Regions from separate parts of the Streptomyces sp. NPDC016845 genome, predicted to be linked through region 1. Evidence: riboswitches for the same ligand, from Rfam matches in the RefSeq annotation. Region 1 holds a riboswitch; each other region holds the start of a gene.
What was found. Region 1 has a riboswitch for thiamine pyrophosphate ahead of thiO (glycine oxidase ThiO). Riboswitches for the same ligand answer to the same signal wherever they lie in the genome.
Positions count from the first base shown of each region.

Region 2: linked by a shared signal. The riboswitch ahead of ACH4RC_RS31245 (purine-cytosine permease family protein) and the one ahead of thiO (glycine oxidase ThiO) in region 1 are both predicted to bind thiamine pyrophosphate.
Region 3: linked by a shared signal. The riboswitch ahead of thiC (phosphomethylpyrimidine synthase ThiC) and the one ahead of thiO (glycine oxidase ThiO) in region 1 are both predicted to bind thiamine pyrophosphate.
Region 4: linked by a shared signal. The riboswitch ahead of ACH4RC_RS32320 (thiamine ABC transporter substrate binding subunit) and the one ahead of thiO (glycine oxidase ThiO) in region 1 are both predicted to bind thiamine pyrophosphate.

Region 1 covers NZ_JBIRPI010000002.1:547,934-551,526, forward strand. Annotated here, with positions in the region: gene ACH4RC_RS08570 (thiazole synthase) at 1-113, opposite strand, end outside; gene thiS (sulfur carrier protein ThiS) at 115-315, opposite strand; gene thiO (glycine oxidase ThiO) at 312-1,499, opposite strand; TPP riboswitch at 1,497-1,610, opposite strand; gene ACH4RC_RS08585 (NAD(P)/FAD-dependent oxidoreductase) at 1,771-3,003, shown strand; gene ACH4RC_RS08590 (Rv2175c family DNA-binding protein) at 3,081-3,446, shown strand; gene thiE (thiamine phosphate synthase) at 3,520-3,593, shown strand, end outside.
Region 2 covers NZ_JBIRPI010000018.1:71,590-75,182, forward strand. Annotated here, with positions in the region: gene ACH4RC_RS31230 (DUF4097 family beta strand repeat-containing protein) at 1-610, opposite strand, end outside; gene ACH4RC_RS31235 (hypothetical protein) at 777-1,193, shown strand; gene ACH4RC_RS31240 (aspartate/glutamate racemase family protein) at 1,204-1,905, opposite strand; TPP riboswitch at 1,934-2,033, shown strand; gene ACH4RC_RS31245 (purine-cytosine permease family protein) at 2,031-3,449, shown strand; gene ACH4RC_RS31250 (response regulator transcription factor) at 3,504-3,593, shown strand, end outside.
Region 3 covers NZ_JBIRPI010000005.1:455,326-458,918, reverse strand. Annotated here, with positions in the region: gene thiC (phosphomethylpyrimidine synthase ThiC) at 1-1,192, opposite strand, end outside; TPP riboswitch at 1,185-1,349, opposite strand; gene ACH4RC_RS17970 (YibE/F family protein) at 1,421-2,782, shown strand; gene ACH4RC_RS17965 (SsgA family sporulation/cell division regulator) at 2,846-3,310, opposite strand; gene ACH4RC_RS17960 (IclR family transcriptional regulator) at 3,411-3,593, opposite strand, start outside.
Region 4 covers NZ_JBIRPI010000019.1:108,810-112,402, forward strand. Annotated here, with positions in the region: gene rlmN (23S rRNA (adenine(2503)-C(2))-methyltransferase RlmN) at 212-1,318, shown strand; TPP riboswitch at 1,349-1,468, shown strand; gene ACH4RC_RS32320 (thiamine ABC transporter substrate binding subunit) at 1,548-2,630, shown strand; gene ACH4RC_RS32325 (ABC transporter permease) at 2,606-3,593, shown strand, end outside.

The sequences.
Region 1 (3,593 bases):
CCCGACGCCGTCAGCGCGCGTTCCAGGATGTCCAGGCTCGGGGCGCCTCCTGTGCCCATGATCAGGCGGGAGGAGTAGGTGGTGTCTCCGATGACGAAAGCGTCGTCCGCCATGTCAGCCTCCTTGCACTGCGGAGAGGACCTCTACGCGGTCGCCCTCGTTCAGTTCTGTCGCCGGCCACTGGGTGCGCGGTACGACCGTCTCGTTCAGGGCGGCGGCCACGCCGGAGTGTGCGGTGGTGAGCGTCGCCACGAGCGCCGCCAGGGTGGTTCCGGCCGCTATCGCTTGCGGCTCGCCGTTGAGGGACACGTTCATGCGGGCTGCTCCGAGGGGGCCGGGGCGGGGGCGGGCGCCGCCGGGAAACGGTCCGGGGCGAAGGGGCTCGCCTCCGGCGGGAGCTCACCCGTCGTCAGGGCGTGCGCCATCACGTCGCCCGTGATCGGGGTCAGCAGTACGCCGTTGCGGTAGTGGCCCGTCGCCAGGAGCAGGCCGGGCAAGGTGGTGGGGCCCAGGAGCGGGGCGTTGTCCGGGGAGCCGGGGCGCAGGCCCGCGCAGGTCTCCGTCAGCGGCAGTTCCGTGATGCCGGGAACCAGCTCGTGGGCGTCGCGGAGGAGTTCGTAGACGCCGCCCGCCGTGACCGTCGTGTCCCAGCCGAGCTCCTCGCTGGTGGCGCCCACGACCAGTTCGCCGTTGACCCTCGGCACCAGGTACAGGTGGTTGCCGCGGACCACCGCGCGGATCGTGCGGCTGAGGAACGGCGCGTACCGCGGCGGCACCGTCAGGCGCAGGACCTGGCCCTTCACCGGGCGGACCGGCGGGCGTACCTCCTCCGGGACGCCGGGCAGCGAGGCGCTGTGGCTGCCGGTCGCCAGCACGGTCCGGTCGGCTGCCAGGGCGGTGCCGTCCGTCAGTGTCACGCCTCGCGCTCTGTCACGGATCACTGAGAGGCGTTCGGCCTTCTGGCGGTGGAAGGCCACGCCCGCGCGCTCGCAGGCCGTCACAAGGGCGCTCGCGAGCCTTCTCGGGTCGATCTGGTGGTCGCCGTCGACCCGCAGGCCCCCGCGCACGCCCGGCGCGAGCATCGGCTCCAGACGGCGGCACTCGCGGCCCGACAGCCACTCGGACTCCAGGCCCGACTTCAGCTGGAACGCGTGCAGTTCGCGCAGGTGCGCCCGGTCGTCCGCGTCCAGGGCGACCGCCAGGGTGCCGCACGCGCGGTAGCCGAGGTCCTGGCCGCTCGCCTCGGACAGCTCCGCCGCGAACCGCGGATAGCGGCGCGCCGACTCGACGTTCAGGGCGAGCAGCGTCTGCTCGCCGTAGTGCAGTTCGGTGACCGCGGCCAGCATCCCGGCCGCCACCCGGGCGGCCCCGCCGCCCGGTCCGGGGTCCACGACCGCGACCGACAGACCGCGCTGAGCGGCCCGCCACGCGGTGACGAGACCGATGATGCCGCCCCCGACGACCAGTACGTCGGTGGCTTCGGTGGGGATACGCGACATGGGCGTCCAGCCCCTCCCTTCGCCGGCATGACCCGGATCAGGTTCGTACGGTCGGAGGCCGCCCCAGCCTCCCTCTCAGCCCGCTGCGTACGGGCTCCCGCGAGTGCTTTACGGCGGCCACCCTAACCGGTGGGCGCGGTCCGCAGTAAGTACGGCCGCCGGTGCGGACAGCGCCTTGATCGCTAAACCAGTGACACGTGTGCAGGACGTCACGGCGCGGGAGTGGCCCGCACCGCTGACCGACGCAAGATCAGGTGCCTAAGGTGATCCGGTGAGCGAGCAACCGAGCGGCAACGGGACACCTCAGGGGCGGCGCAACGTCGTCATCGTCGGCGCGGGGATGGCCGGCGTGCAGACCGCCGTGGCCCTGCGCGAGCAGGGCTTCGCGGGCACCGTCACGCTGATCGGCGCCGAACCCCATCCGCCCTACGACCGGCCGCCGCTCTCCAAGGCCGTCCTGCTCGGCAAGGCCGACGGGTCCGCCTTCGACGTCGACTTCGCCGCTCTCGGCGTGACCGTGGAGCTCGGGCGCGAGGCCACCGGTGTGCGGCCCGGCGATCATGAGCTCGACACCGTCGACGGGCCCGTGTCCTACGACGTCCTGGTCGTCGCCACCGGTGCCGAACCCGTGCGGCTGCCCGGCGCCGACGCCGTTCCCGGTGTCCATCTGCTGCGCACCCTCGACGACGCCGAGCGGCTGCGGCCCGTCCTCGCCGAGCAGCGCGACGTGGTGGTCGTGGGCGCCGGGTGGATCGGCGCCGAGTTCGCCACCGCCGCGCGCGAGGCCGGCTGCCGTGTCACCGTCGTGGAGGCCGCCGAGCGGCCGCTGGCCGGGGCGCTGCCCGCCGAGGTCGCCGCCCCGATGACGGCCTGGTACGCCGACGCGGGCGCACAGTTGCGCACCCACGCGCGTGTGGAGCACGTCGAGCCCGGGTTCGTGACCCTGGACGACGGGACGCGGTTGCCCGCCGGGGCCGTCGTCGTCGGCATCGGCGCCCGGCCCGCCACCGGCTGGCTGGACGGTTCCGGCATCGAGCTGGGCGAGCAGCGTGAAGTCGTCGCCGACGCCGGGTTGCGCACCTCCGTGGCCGATGTCTACGCCGTCGGGGACTGCTCGTCCTTCCCCTCGGCGCGCTACGGCGAGCGGCTCCTCGTCCATCACTGGGACAACGCCCTGCAAGGGCCCCGGACCGTCGCGGCGAACATCATCGGTGAGACACCGGCCGTGTACGACCCCGTGCCCTACTTCTGGTCCGAGCAGTTCGGGCGGTTCGTGCAGTACGCGGGGCACCACCGCGCCGCCGACCGGACCGTGTGGCGCGGGGACCCGGCCGGTGCGGCCTGGTCGGTGTGCTGGCTGCGCGAAGGGGCCCTGGCCGCCGTCCTGGCCGTCGGCAAGCCCCGCGATCTCGCCCAGGGGCGCAAGCTCATCGAGGCCGGCACCGTGCTCGACCCGGAGCTGCTCGCCGACCCCGCCCGGCCGCTGAAGTCCGCCGTGGCCTGACCGCCGTACGCTTGGGAAACACCTGGTCAGCCCGGTCCGGCTTTCCGTCTGTCAGTCCGGGATGGCAGGCTTGTCCTGTGACCGAGATTGACGCAAAGACCGATGCTCTCGTCCCCGACTGGCTCACCCTTCCCGACATCGCCGAGCGGTTCGGCATCGAGGTGACGCGCGTGCGCCAGCTGGTGAAGGAGGGCCAGGTGATCGCTGTACGCCGCGGTGAGAACCGGGCGCTGCACGTGCCCGCCGCCTTCATCGACGGCGACAAGATCGTCAAGGGCCTCACCGGCACCCTGACGCTCCTGCGCGACGACGGCTTCAGCGACGAAGAGATGCTGGAGTGGCTCTTCACCCCCGACCCGACCCTGCCGGGCACGCCCGCGCAGGCCCTGAGCGAGAATCGCGGCACGGAGGTGAAGCGCCGCGCCCAGGCGCTCGCCGTCTGACCTGACAACCGTCCGGTGTGCGCGCCACGCGCGCGTGGCGCGCACACCATCGACAACCAACGGGGGATGTCCCATGGCCGACCCGCGGCGCGAACTGCTCGCCGATGCGCGGCTCTACCTGTGCACCGACGCCCGCAAGCGCCAAGG
Region 2 (3,593 bases), on a different contig from region 1:
CCACCGAGCCGTTCACGGTCCGCGCCGACACCCGGCGCGGGGCCGTGGCGCAGTCGAGCGTGACATCGCCGTTGACCGTCCGCACGCCGAGCGCCGAGGCGCGTACGGACGTGGTGTGCACCGAGCCGTTGCGGGTCACGAGGCGCAGTGACGCGTCGTCCGCGCCGGAATCGGCCACCGTGACATCACCGTTGACGGTGGTCAGGTCGAGAGGGCCGCTCAGGCCCGCGGCGTCGATACCGGCGTTGCGGGCGGTGACGGTCACGGCGATGCCCGCGGGAACGTCGATCTCCGGCATGCGCGGACACGGCCGGCCGGACCCCTCCTGGTCGCGGCAGTTCAGGTCGAGGACGCGGGCGCCGTCGTGGCGCGACCAGTGGTGGGCGACGGCCTGGTCGACGCCGACCTCGTCGCCGTCGGTGGGCCGCAGCCGCACCCCGTTGTCCGTGGTGATCGTCAGCCGGAGGCCGGACGCGGCCGACGCGGCACCGGGTGCCGTCCCCCGACCGTCCCCGTCGTCTCCACCGCACCCCATGAGGGCGGGAACCATCGCAAGGCCGATCGCCGCGGCCGCCAGGCGCCGGACGGAGGGATTCGTCGCTGCTCTCATTCCGGCCGCTTGCCCCGCACCGGGCACGGCAAGCGCCTGTCCCGGAGCTTCCGGTGCGCCGCATGATGGGGGGCGTGCGGTGTGCGGGCCGGGGTAGGCGCCCCGCACACGAGCCGCCGCCGATGCGCGGCCCGAGGACCGAGGGACCGAGATGGAGCGAGCGCGGGTGACCTTCCCGGCGCGGTGGGCCGCCGGTGACGTCCTGGTCGTCGACGTCGCCGGGGCGTTCGACGTCGCCGGGGCGTTCGACGACGCCGGGACGTTCGACGACGCGGTGGCGGCCGGGCTGTGCGGTCTGCTCGCGCGCATGGCACGCACCGGGCAGCGGCTCTTCGCGGTGGACTTCCTGGGCGTCGAGCGCTGCACGGCCGGCGCGGTGCGGCAGTTCGTCAAGACGGGCCTGGAGGCGGAGAGGGCGCCGGACGGCGGCTCCGTCGCGCTCGTGGCGACCGCCGCCGCGCGCTCCGCGCTGCGCGCCGCCGGAGCGGACCGGCTCACGGGCGGCGTCCACGCCACCGTCACCAACGCCGTCGAGGCTCTCCACCCGGCGGCCCCGGAGGAGCTGGGAGAACCGGCGCCCTGAGCCGGAGAGCTCAGGACATACCGTCGCGCAGCGCCTCCCGCACGGCCGCCTCCGCGTGCAGCCGCGCCGTCGGGAAGACGGGGACCGGGCTGTCCTCCGCGCCGATCAGCAGCTCGATCTCCGTACAGCCCAGGACGACACCCTCCGCGCCCGCGGCCACGAGCCCGGCGATGACCTCCTGGTACGCGGCGCGAGAGGCGTCACGGACGACGCCGAGGCACAGCTCCTCGTAGATCACGCGGTGCACGAGCGCCCGGCCCGCCTCGTCCGGGACGAGCACGTCGAGGCCGTGGCCCGCGAGGCGGCCGCGGTAGAAGTCCTGCTCCATCGTGAACGCGGTGCCGAGCAGCCCGATCCGCTTCGCGCCCGCCGCGCGCACCGCGTCCGCCGTCGCGTCGGCGAGGTGCAGCAGCGGAACGGAGGTGACCGCCTGCACCTCGTCGGCGACCTTGTGCATCGTGTTGGTGCAGATGAGCAGCAGGTCGGCGCCGGCCGCCTCCAGGCTCCGGGCCGCCGCGCCCAGGACGCGGCCGGCCTCCGCCCAGTCGCCCGCGACCTGCAACCGCTCGATCTCCGCGAAGTCCACGGAGTACAGCACGATCCGCGCCGAGTGCAGTCCGCCGAGCCGCTCCCGCGTCAGCTCGTTGAGCAGCCGGTAGTACTCGGCCGTGGACTCCCAGCTCATGCCGCCGATCAGGCCGATGGTCCTCATGGGCGACAGGGTATTGTGCGCTCCGGTACTGCCCGACACGGGGTGCCCCGCGCCATGACGGGGCTGAGATCACACCCGTAGAACCTGAACCAGTTAGCACTGGCGGAGGGATGTCAGCGATGTCGATGCCGCATGTTTCCAAGGATGCGCACGCTCCCACGGACGCGCACGCTTCCGCACCGCCGCACGCGTCCGCCTTCGACGGGCGGATGCCCGCCGCGCCCGGGGACTGGCGGCCCGAGTCGCGGGGCATCGCCCCCGTCCCCGAGAGCCACCGGTACGGCGGCGCCGGACGGCTGTTCACCGTGTGGTTCGCGCCCAACCTGACGATGAGCGGCGTCTTCACCGGCACCGTGGGCATCGCGCTCGGCCTCGACTTCGCCACCGCGCTCGCCGCCGTCGTCCTCGGCACCGTGCTCGGCGCCGTGCCGACCGCGTACCTGGGTACGTGGGGGAGCGCCACCGGCGCCGGTCAACTGCCGCTCGCCAGGCTCGCGTTCGGCCGGAGCGTCGTCGTCCCCGGCGCCCTGCAGTGGCTGTCCTCCATCGCCTGGGACGCGCTCATCGGACTGTTCGGCGGCGACGCGCTCGCCCGGCTCTGCGGCTGGCCGTTCTGGCTCGGGGCGCTCGTGATGATGGCCGCGCAGGGCGCGTTCGGCGCGCTCGGCTACGAGGCGATCCACCGCCTGCAACAGTGGATGACGGCCGTTCTCGCGGTCGCCTTCTGCGCCCTGGCGCTGCGTCTCGCGGACGCCGGCGTCACCCCGGCGGGCCACGGCAGCGCGCACGGGGCCGACCGCGCGGGCGCGTTCGCGCTGACCACCACCATCGCGCTGAGCCTCGCCATCTCCTGGGCGCCGTACGCCGGCGACTTCAGCCGCTACCTGCCGCGCACCACCTCTCCGGTCCGTATGTTCTGGTCCACGCTCGCCGGCGTCGTCGTCTCCTTCACGGCCGTGCAGGCGCTCGGGCTCTGGGGCGCCTCCGTCTTCACCGACCAGACCGCGCAGGGCGTCGACACCCTGCTCGGCGGCGGAGTGCCGGGCTCGGTCGGGCTCCTGGCCGTGGCGCTCGCCGCGCTGTGCAGCAACGCCATGAACGACTACAGCGGCTCGCTCGCCCTCCAGACCATCGGCGCCCGCCTGCCCCGCCCGCTCGCCGCCGCCCTCGCCGCGCTGCTCGGCTTCCCCCTGGTGCTGTGGATGCACGCCGCCGACACCGCCGCCCGCTTCCAGAACGTCCTCCTGTTCGTGGGCTACTGGATCCCCGGCTTCGTCGCGGTCGTCCTCGTCGACTGGCGCGCCCGCGCCCGCGCGCGTGGCGGCGCCCCGGTCGATCTCGCGGAGGAGGAGTCGAGGCGGCAGCCGTTCCTTCCCGCTCTGGTCGCCTTCCTCGCCGCGTTCGCCGCCACGGTCCCGTTCATGAACACGTCGCTGTACGTCGGCCCGGCCGCCGAGGCGCTGCACGGGGCGGACCTCGGCTACTACGTGGCGTTCGGCACGGCGCTGCTCGTGTACGCCCCGTTCCGGCTGCGCCGAGCCTGACCGGACGCCTGTTCGTCTCCCTCGCCTACGATCTGCGGGGTGTGCGCAAACGTCATGGTCGCCGAAGACGACGAGAAACAGGCCGAACTGGTCCGCCGCTACCTGGAGCGTGAGGGCCACGCCGTCACCGTCGTACGGGACGGG
Region 3 (3,593 bases), on a different contig from region 1:
CGTGGCCCGGGCCCTCGATCATGGTTTGCACGCCGTGCCGCTTGGCGATCGAGTTCAGCTCTCCGAGCGTCCTGAGCTCGGCGAACTGGGCCTCGTCGTTGGCGTCCGCGATGGAGCCGGGACGCAGCCCGTCGCCGAGCGAGTACGTGACGTCGTACGCGGCGAGGATCTCGCAGAGCTCCTCGAAGTGCTCGTAGAGGAAGCTCTCCTTGTGGTGCGCAAGGCACCAAGCGGCCATGATGGAGCCGCCGCGCGAGACGATGCCGGTCTTGCGGTTGGCGGTCAGCGGGACGTACGGGAGCCGGACGCCGGCGTGGACCGTCATATAGTCCACGCCTTGCTCGGCCTGCTCGATGACGGTGTCCTTGTAGGTCTCCCAGGTAAGCTCCTCGGCCTTGCCGTCGACCTTTTCGAGGGCCTGGTAGAGCGGCACTGTGCCAATGGGGACGGGGGAGTTGCGCAGGACCCACTCGCGCGTGGTGTGGATGTTGCGGCCGGTGGAAAGGTCCATGACGGTGTCGGCGCCCCAGCGGGTCGCCCACGTCATCTTCTCCACCTCCTCCTCGATGGACGAGGTGACGGCGGAGTTGCCGATGTTGGCGTTGACCTTCACCAGGAACCGCTTGCCGATGATCATCGGCTCGATCTCCGGGTGGTTCACGTTGGCGGGCAGGACCGCGCGGCCCGCCGCGATCTCCTCGCGGACCACCTCGGGCGCGACGTTCTCCCGGATGGCGACGTACTCCATCTCCGGAGTGATCTCGCCTCGTCGGGCGTACGCGAGTTGGGTCACCGGCTCGCCGGTCCTGCTGCGGCGCGGCTGACGGGGGCGGCCCGGGAAGACCGCGTCGAGGTTGCGCAGCCCGCCGCGGGGCGAGGTGTGCTTGATGCCGTCGTCCTCGGGGCGGGCGGGGCGGCCCGCGTACTCCTCGGTGTCGCCGCGGGCGATGATCCAGTTCTCCCGGAGCGGTGCGAGCCCCCTGCGCACATCGGTGTCGACGGTCGGATCGGTGTACGGGCCCGAGGTGTCGTACAGCGTGACGGCCTGGCCATTGGTGAGATGCACCTGTCGGACCGGCACATTGAGGTCGGGGCGCGAGCCCTTGATGTATCCCTTGTGCCAGCCGATGGACTTCCCGGCCTCCGGCTCCGAGCCGTTGGAGGCAGGCGTGCGTGCGTCCGTTGTGGTCATGAGACCTACTCCCTACGCCGGCATTACCCGGTAACAGGTTCGGCGGTCGACGCAGCGGTGTTCGTCGGCGGCGTTTCACGCTGTTTCACGTGAAACACGCATGGACGAAGGTCAGCGCCCTCTCAGCCCGGTGCTCCGAGCTCCCGCGTGTACAAAGGTGCCCCCACGCTAGCGTCACTTCGGACGCGTTGAACAGAGGGCCCCTGTCGTTCTTGCGATGATCGGGCGGTGACCTCGACGCAGCAGCCTCCGCCCCCGCCGCCCCAACCCCCGCTCGGGCAGGGCCCGTCAGCGTCCGGGCACGGCCCGGGCGGGCATGGCCACTCGCACAGTCATGGCCCCGCAGCACCCGTCTCGCAGCACCTTCGCAAGGTCATCGCGGCGATCCTGGTGCCGTTCTCCGTGGCCGTCGTCGTCGGCCTTGTGGTGCTGTGGCCCGGAGGGGCCCCGGATCACGAGCGCACCGGCGTCGGCTTCGACCGGCAGACGCAGCAGGCCACAGTCGCCCGGGTCGACAAGGTGGACTGCAAGTCCGTGAACGCGACGGGTTCCTCCACCCAGGACCCGTCGGGTACACCGACACAGAGCGCGGACGCCGGTACCTGCGAAAAGGCGACGATCCGGGTCGACACCGGCAAGGACGAGGGCCGTACGTTCACGGAGATCGTGCAGCCCGACTCGCCACGACAGCTGCGTGAGGGCCAGAAGGTGATCGTCGCCTATGCGCCGGACGCCCCCGAGGAGTTGCAGTACTCTGTCACCGATGTGAACCGCAAGATCCCTATGGCGCTCCTTGCCGGGATCTTCGCCTTGGTCGTCGTGGCAGTGGGCCGCATGCGCGGCGTCATGGCACTGGTCGCGCTCACAATCAGCTTCCTGGTGCTGACGCTGTTCATCCTCCCGGCGATCCTCCAGGGCTCGAACCCGTTGGTCGTAGCGGTCGTCGGGGCCAGCGCGATCATGCTGATCGCGCTCTACACGTGCCACGGCCTGACAGCCCGAACGTCGGTCGCCGTTCTGGGCACTCTCGTGTCGCTGCTGCTCATCGGCCTGTTGGGGTCGCTCTTCATCGGCTGGGCCGCCCTGACGGGCAACACGGACGACAACACCGGCCTGATCCACGGCCTGTACCCGGACATCGACATGAGCGGTCTGCTGCTCGCCGGAGTCATCATCGGTTCGCTCGGCGTCCTGGACGACGTGACGGTCACACAGACGTCGGCGGTGTGGGAGCTGCACGAGGCCAATCCGACGATGGGCTGGCGCGGCCTGTACCGGGCCGGCATCCGGATCGGCCGCGATCACATCGCGTCCGTCGTCAACACCCTGGTCCTCGCGTACGCGGGCGCGGCGCTGCCGCTGCTCCTGCTGTTCTCGATCGCGCAGAGCAGCGTCGTCGACGTGGCCAACAGTGAGCTGGTCGCCGAGGAGATCGTGCGCACGCTCGTCGGTTCGATCGGCCTGGTGGCGGCGGTGCCGGTGACCACCGCGCTGGCCGCGCTGGTGGTCTCCGCCGACCGTCCGATGCCCGGCAAGCCCGCGCGGACTGCTCCGGGACGTGGCGGCGGGGGCCGACGACGCAAGCGCTGAGCAGCGCGGAACGGCTCGGGTGCACCGCGCCGCACAGACATCACGTCGTCGACCGGCGAGCGTTCAGCCCGCGTTCTGCTCCTCGGCGAGGATCCGGTCCAGCGCCTCGTCGAGTTCGGCCTCGTAGTCGCCCAGGGCCTGTTCCTGGCCGAGTGGGACGAGCTTGTCCGTACGGTCGAGGAACGCGATGAGGGGGGCGACACCGGCCCGGAACAGCGCGTGGTCGCCGCCCACTTGGAGCCGGATGTGCACCTCCACCGGCAGTTCGTCGGTGCCGCCTCCGGCGTTCTCCACGGGCAGGATCCGGACATCGCCGTCACCGGTCGCCCCGTTGACCCCGTCGACAAGGAGTTCCCGGCCGAACGCCCAGGTCACGGGGGCGTCACCGGGGAGATGGAAGGTGAGCCGCACCGCGTACGGATCGGCGGCCTCGTACTGGAGCTCCACCGGGATACGGAACGAGAGCTCCTCGGAGACGAGGAAGCTCATCATGACCTCTGCTTGCACTGCTTGTACCGACTCGCGCATCGCCTACCCCGTCAATTTGCCGTCGATTGGCCAGGAATGACCTTCCTGACGCTGCTGGCATCTTGCTCAACGTACACAGGGGATTACAAGGAGTGAGTTTTCAGATGCTGATAGAGAAGGCGAGTGTCCCTACGAGGTTGCCGATCTCGTCCTGCAATCGACGTGCGAGGGGCAGCAATCTGTCCGCCTGGTGCGAGGGGAGGGAGACGGCCACCGTCGCGGCGGTCGAACCGATGGTGACCGGGAACGCGGCGCAGGCCGTGCCCAGCGCGTACTCCTGCCG
Region 4 (3,593 bases), on a different contig from region 1:
AGTAGATCAGGTAACTAACTTGTGACAGGTGGTGGCGATGCTGGAGTGAGGTGGGCGCGTCCCCGCTGGATATAGCTGTTCGATCTGTCCTCTCGGGCCGTCTCTGGGCCGTCCGAGGCCGCTCGACAGCGACCAGCGGCGACCAACAGTGACAGGGGTCCTACCCGACGACCCCAGGTCACGCCCATCCGTCTGCGACACTGGTAGAGCCATGCCTAAGCCCGGAGAACTCACTTTCGTCGCCCCCCGCGGAGCCAAGAAGCCGCCGCGGCACCTCGCCGACCTTTCGCCCGCTGAGCGGAAGGAGGCTGTTGCCGCGATCGGTGAGAAGCCGTTTCGCGCCAAGCAGCTGTCGCAGCACTACTTCGCGCGGTACGCGCACGACCCCGCGGAGTGGACCGACATCCCCGCCGGTTCGCGCGAGAAGCTGCGGGAGGCGCTGCTGCCCGAGCTGATGAGCGTCGTGCGGCACCTGTCGACCGACCAGGACACCACCCGCAAGACGCTGTGGCGGCTGTTCGACGGGACGCTCGTCGAGTCGGTGCTCATGCGCTACCCGGACCGGGTCACCATGTGCATCTCGTCGCAAGCCGGCTGCGGGATGAACTGCCCGTTCTGCGCCACCGGACAGGCCGGGCTCGACCGGAACCTGTCGACCGGTGAGATCGTGCACCAGATCGTGGACGGGATGCGGGCGCTCAGGGACGGGGAGATCCCCGGCGGGCCGGCCCGGCTCAGCAACATCGTCTTCATGGGGATGGGCGAGCCGCTCGCCAACTACAAGCGGGTCGTCGGCGCCATCCGCGCCCTGACCGACCCCGAGCCGGACGGGCTCGGGCTCTCCCAGCGCGGCATCACCGTGTCGACCGTCGGGCTCGTCCCGGCGATCAACCGGTTCGCCGACGAGGGCTTCAAGTGCCGCCTCGCCATCTCGCTGCACGCGCCCGACGACGAGCTGCGCGACACCCTCGTACCGGTCAACACCCGGTGGAAGGTGCGTGAGGTCCTCGACGCCGGATGGGAGTACGCCGCCAAGTCGGGGCGCCGGCTGTCGATCGAGTACGCGCTCATCCGTGACATCAACGACCAGGCCTGGCGCGGTGACCGGCTCGGCCGGCTGCTGCGGGGCAAGCCGGTGCACGTCAATCTCATTCCGCTGAACCCGACGCCGGGGTCGAAGTGGACCGCGTCGCGGCCCGAGGACGAGAAGGCGTTCGTCGAGGCGATCGCGGCGCACGGGGTGCCCGTCACCGTCCGGGACACCCGTGGCCAGGAGATCGACGGGGCGTGCGGTCAGCTCGCCGCGACCGAGCGGTAGCCTGGGCCGAGCGGTACCAACCACATCTGCATATTCCGACAGGGGAGCGCCACAGCGCTGAGAGTGCGGCACCGGTTCCATACCGCAGGCCGCAGACCCTCTGAACCTCGCCCGGGTCATTCCGGGTAGGAAGTTCGGTCATCACTCATGCTGTTGCGCCCTGCTCGGAGACCTGCGAAGGCTCCGGGCAGGGCCGCGTCTTCTCCTGGTCATTCCAGGAGGAATTCGAATGAGCACCATCAGCAAGAAGACGTGCCTGGCCATGGCCGTCGGCGTCGGCCTCGTCGCCCTCGCCGCCTGCGGGTCGTCCGGCGACGGCGGCTCCGGTGACTCCAGGACCGTCACCCTCGTCAGCCATGACTCCTGGGCCGTCTCCAAGAACGTACTGAAGGACTTCGAGAAGGAGTCCGGGTACAAGGTGAAGGTCCTGGAGGACGGTGACGCCGGGCAGGCCGTCAACAAGGCGATCCTGTCCAAGGGCAATCCGCAGGGCGACGTCTTCTTCGGCGTCGACAACACCCTGCTGTCCCGGGCGCTCGACAATGACGTCTTCGCGTCCTACGAGGCCAAGGGCCTCGACAAGGTGAAGAAGGCCTATCAGCTCGACGCCGGGAAGCATCGCGTCACGCCCGTCGACACCGGCGACATCTGCGTCAACTACGACAAGAAGTACTTCGAGCAGCACAAGCTGACGCCACCCTCCTCCTTCGCCGATCTCGCCGAGCCCGCGTACAGGAACCTGCTCGTCACCGAGAACGCGGCCACCTCCTCGCCCGGTCTCGGCTTCGTGCTCGGGTCCGCCGCGCGGTACGGCGACGACGGCTGGCAGGGCTACTGGAAGAAGCTCGTGGCCAACGGGGTGAAGGTCGTCGACGGCTGGGACCAGGCGTACAACGAGGAGTTCAGCGGCAGCGCCGGCGGCAAGAAGGCCGGTGGCGACCGGCCGCTCGTCGTGTCGTACGCGTCCTCGCCGCCCGCCGAGGCGATCTACGCCGACCCGCAGCCGAAGACGTCACCGGTCGGCGTCGCCACCGGGACGTGCTTCCGGCAGGTCGAGTTCGCCGGGCTGCTCGACGGGGCGAAGAACGAGAAGGGCGGTCAGGCGCTGCTCGACTTCCTCATCTCGAAGGAGTTCCAGCAGGACATGCCGCTCAACATGTTCGTCGACCCGGTGACCGAGGACGCCACCGCGCCCGCCGACTACACCAAGTACGCCGTGCGCGTCGACGACCCCGAGACCCTCAGCCCGCGCAAGATCGCCGACAACCGTGACAGCTGGGTCAAGTCGTGGACCTCCCTCGTAAGGAAGTAGCCGCACCGGCGAAAGCCCGGACGGCATCCCGCGTTCGTCCCTCCGGGGACGCCGCGCGCCTCGGCCTCATGGTCGTGCCCGTCGTGTTCTTCGCCGTCTTCTTCGCCTATCCGGTCGTCGCCATCGTCCGGCGCGGGCTGCTCGTCGGCGGTGCCTGGCAGTTCGGGCGGATCGGGGACGTGCTGAGGGAGCCGGACATCCGGCACGTCCTGTGGTTCACGGTGTGGCAGGCGCTGGCGTCGACCGCTCTCACGTTGCTGATCGCGTTGCCCGGCGCGTACGTGTTCGCGCGGCTCGACTTCCCCGGCAAGCAGGTGCTGCGGGCGATCGTCACCGTGCCGTTCGTGCTGCCGACCGTCGTCGTCGGGACGGCGTTCCTGGCCCTGGTCGGGCGGGGCGGGCTCCTCGACGAGCTGTGGGGTGTGCGGCTCGACACCACCGTATGGGCCATTCTCGTCGCGCATGTCTTCTTCAACTACGCGGTCGTCGTACGGACTGTCGGCGGGCTCTGGGCGCAGCTCGATCCGCGGCAGGAGGAGGCCGCGCGGATGCTCGGCGCCTCGCGGTTCGCGGCCTGGCGGCGGGTGACGCTGCCCGCGCTCGGACCGGCCGTGGCGGCGGCGGGCCTGATGGTCTTCCTGTTCACCTTCACGTCGTTCGGGGTCGTGCAGATCCTCGGCGGGCCGGGCTACTCGACGCTGGAGGTCGAGATCTTCCGGCAGACCGCGCAGATCTTCGACCTGTCGACGGCGGCCGTCCTCACGATCGTGCAGTTCGTGGCGGTGGGGCTGATCCTCGGAGTGCACGCCTGGAGCGTGCGCCGGCGTGAGAGCACACTGCGGCTCGTCGACGCGGCGCACACGGCGCGCAAGCCGCGCGGAGCCGGGCAGTGGGCGCTGCTCGCCGGAGTGCTCGCGACCGTCGCCGTGCTGATCCTGCTGCCGCTCGGCGTGCTCGTCCAGC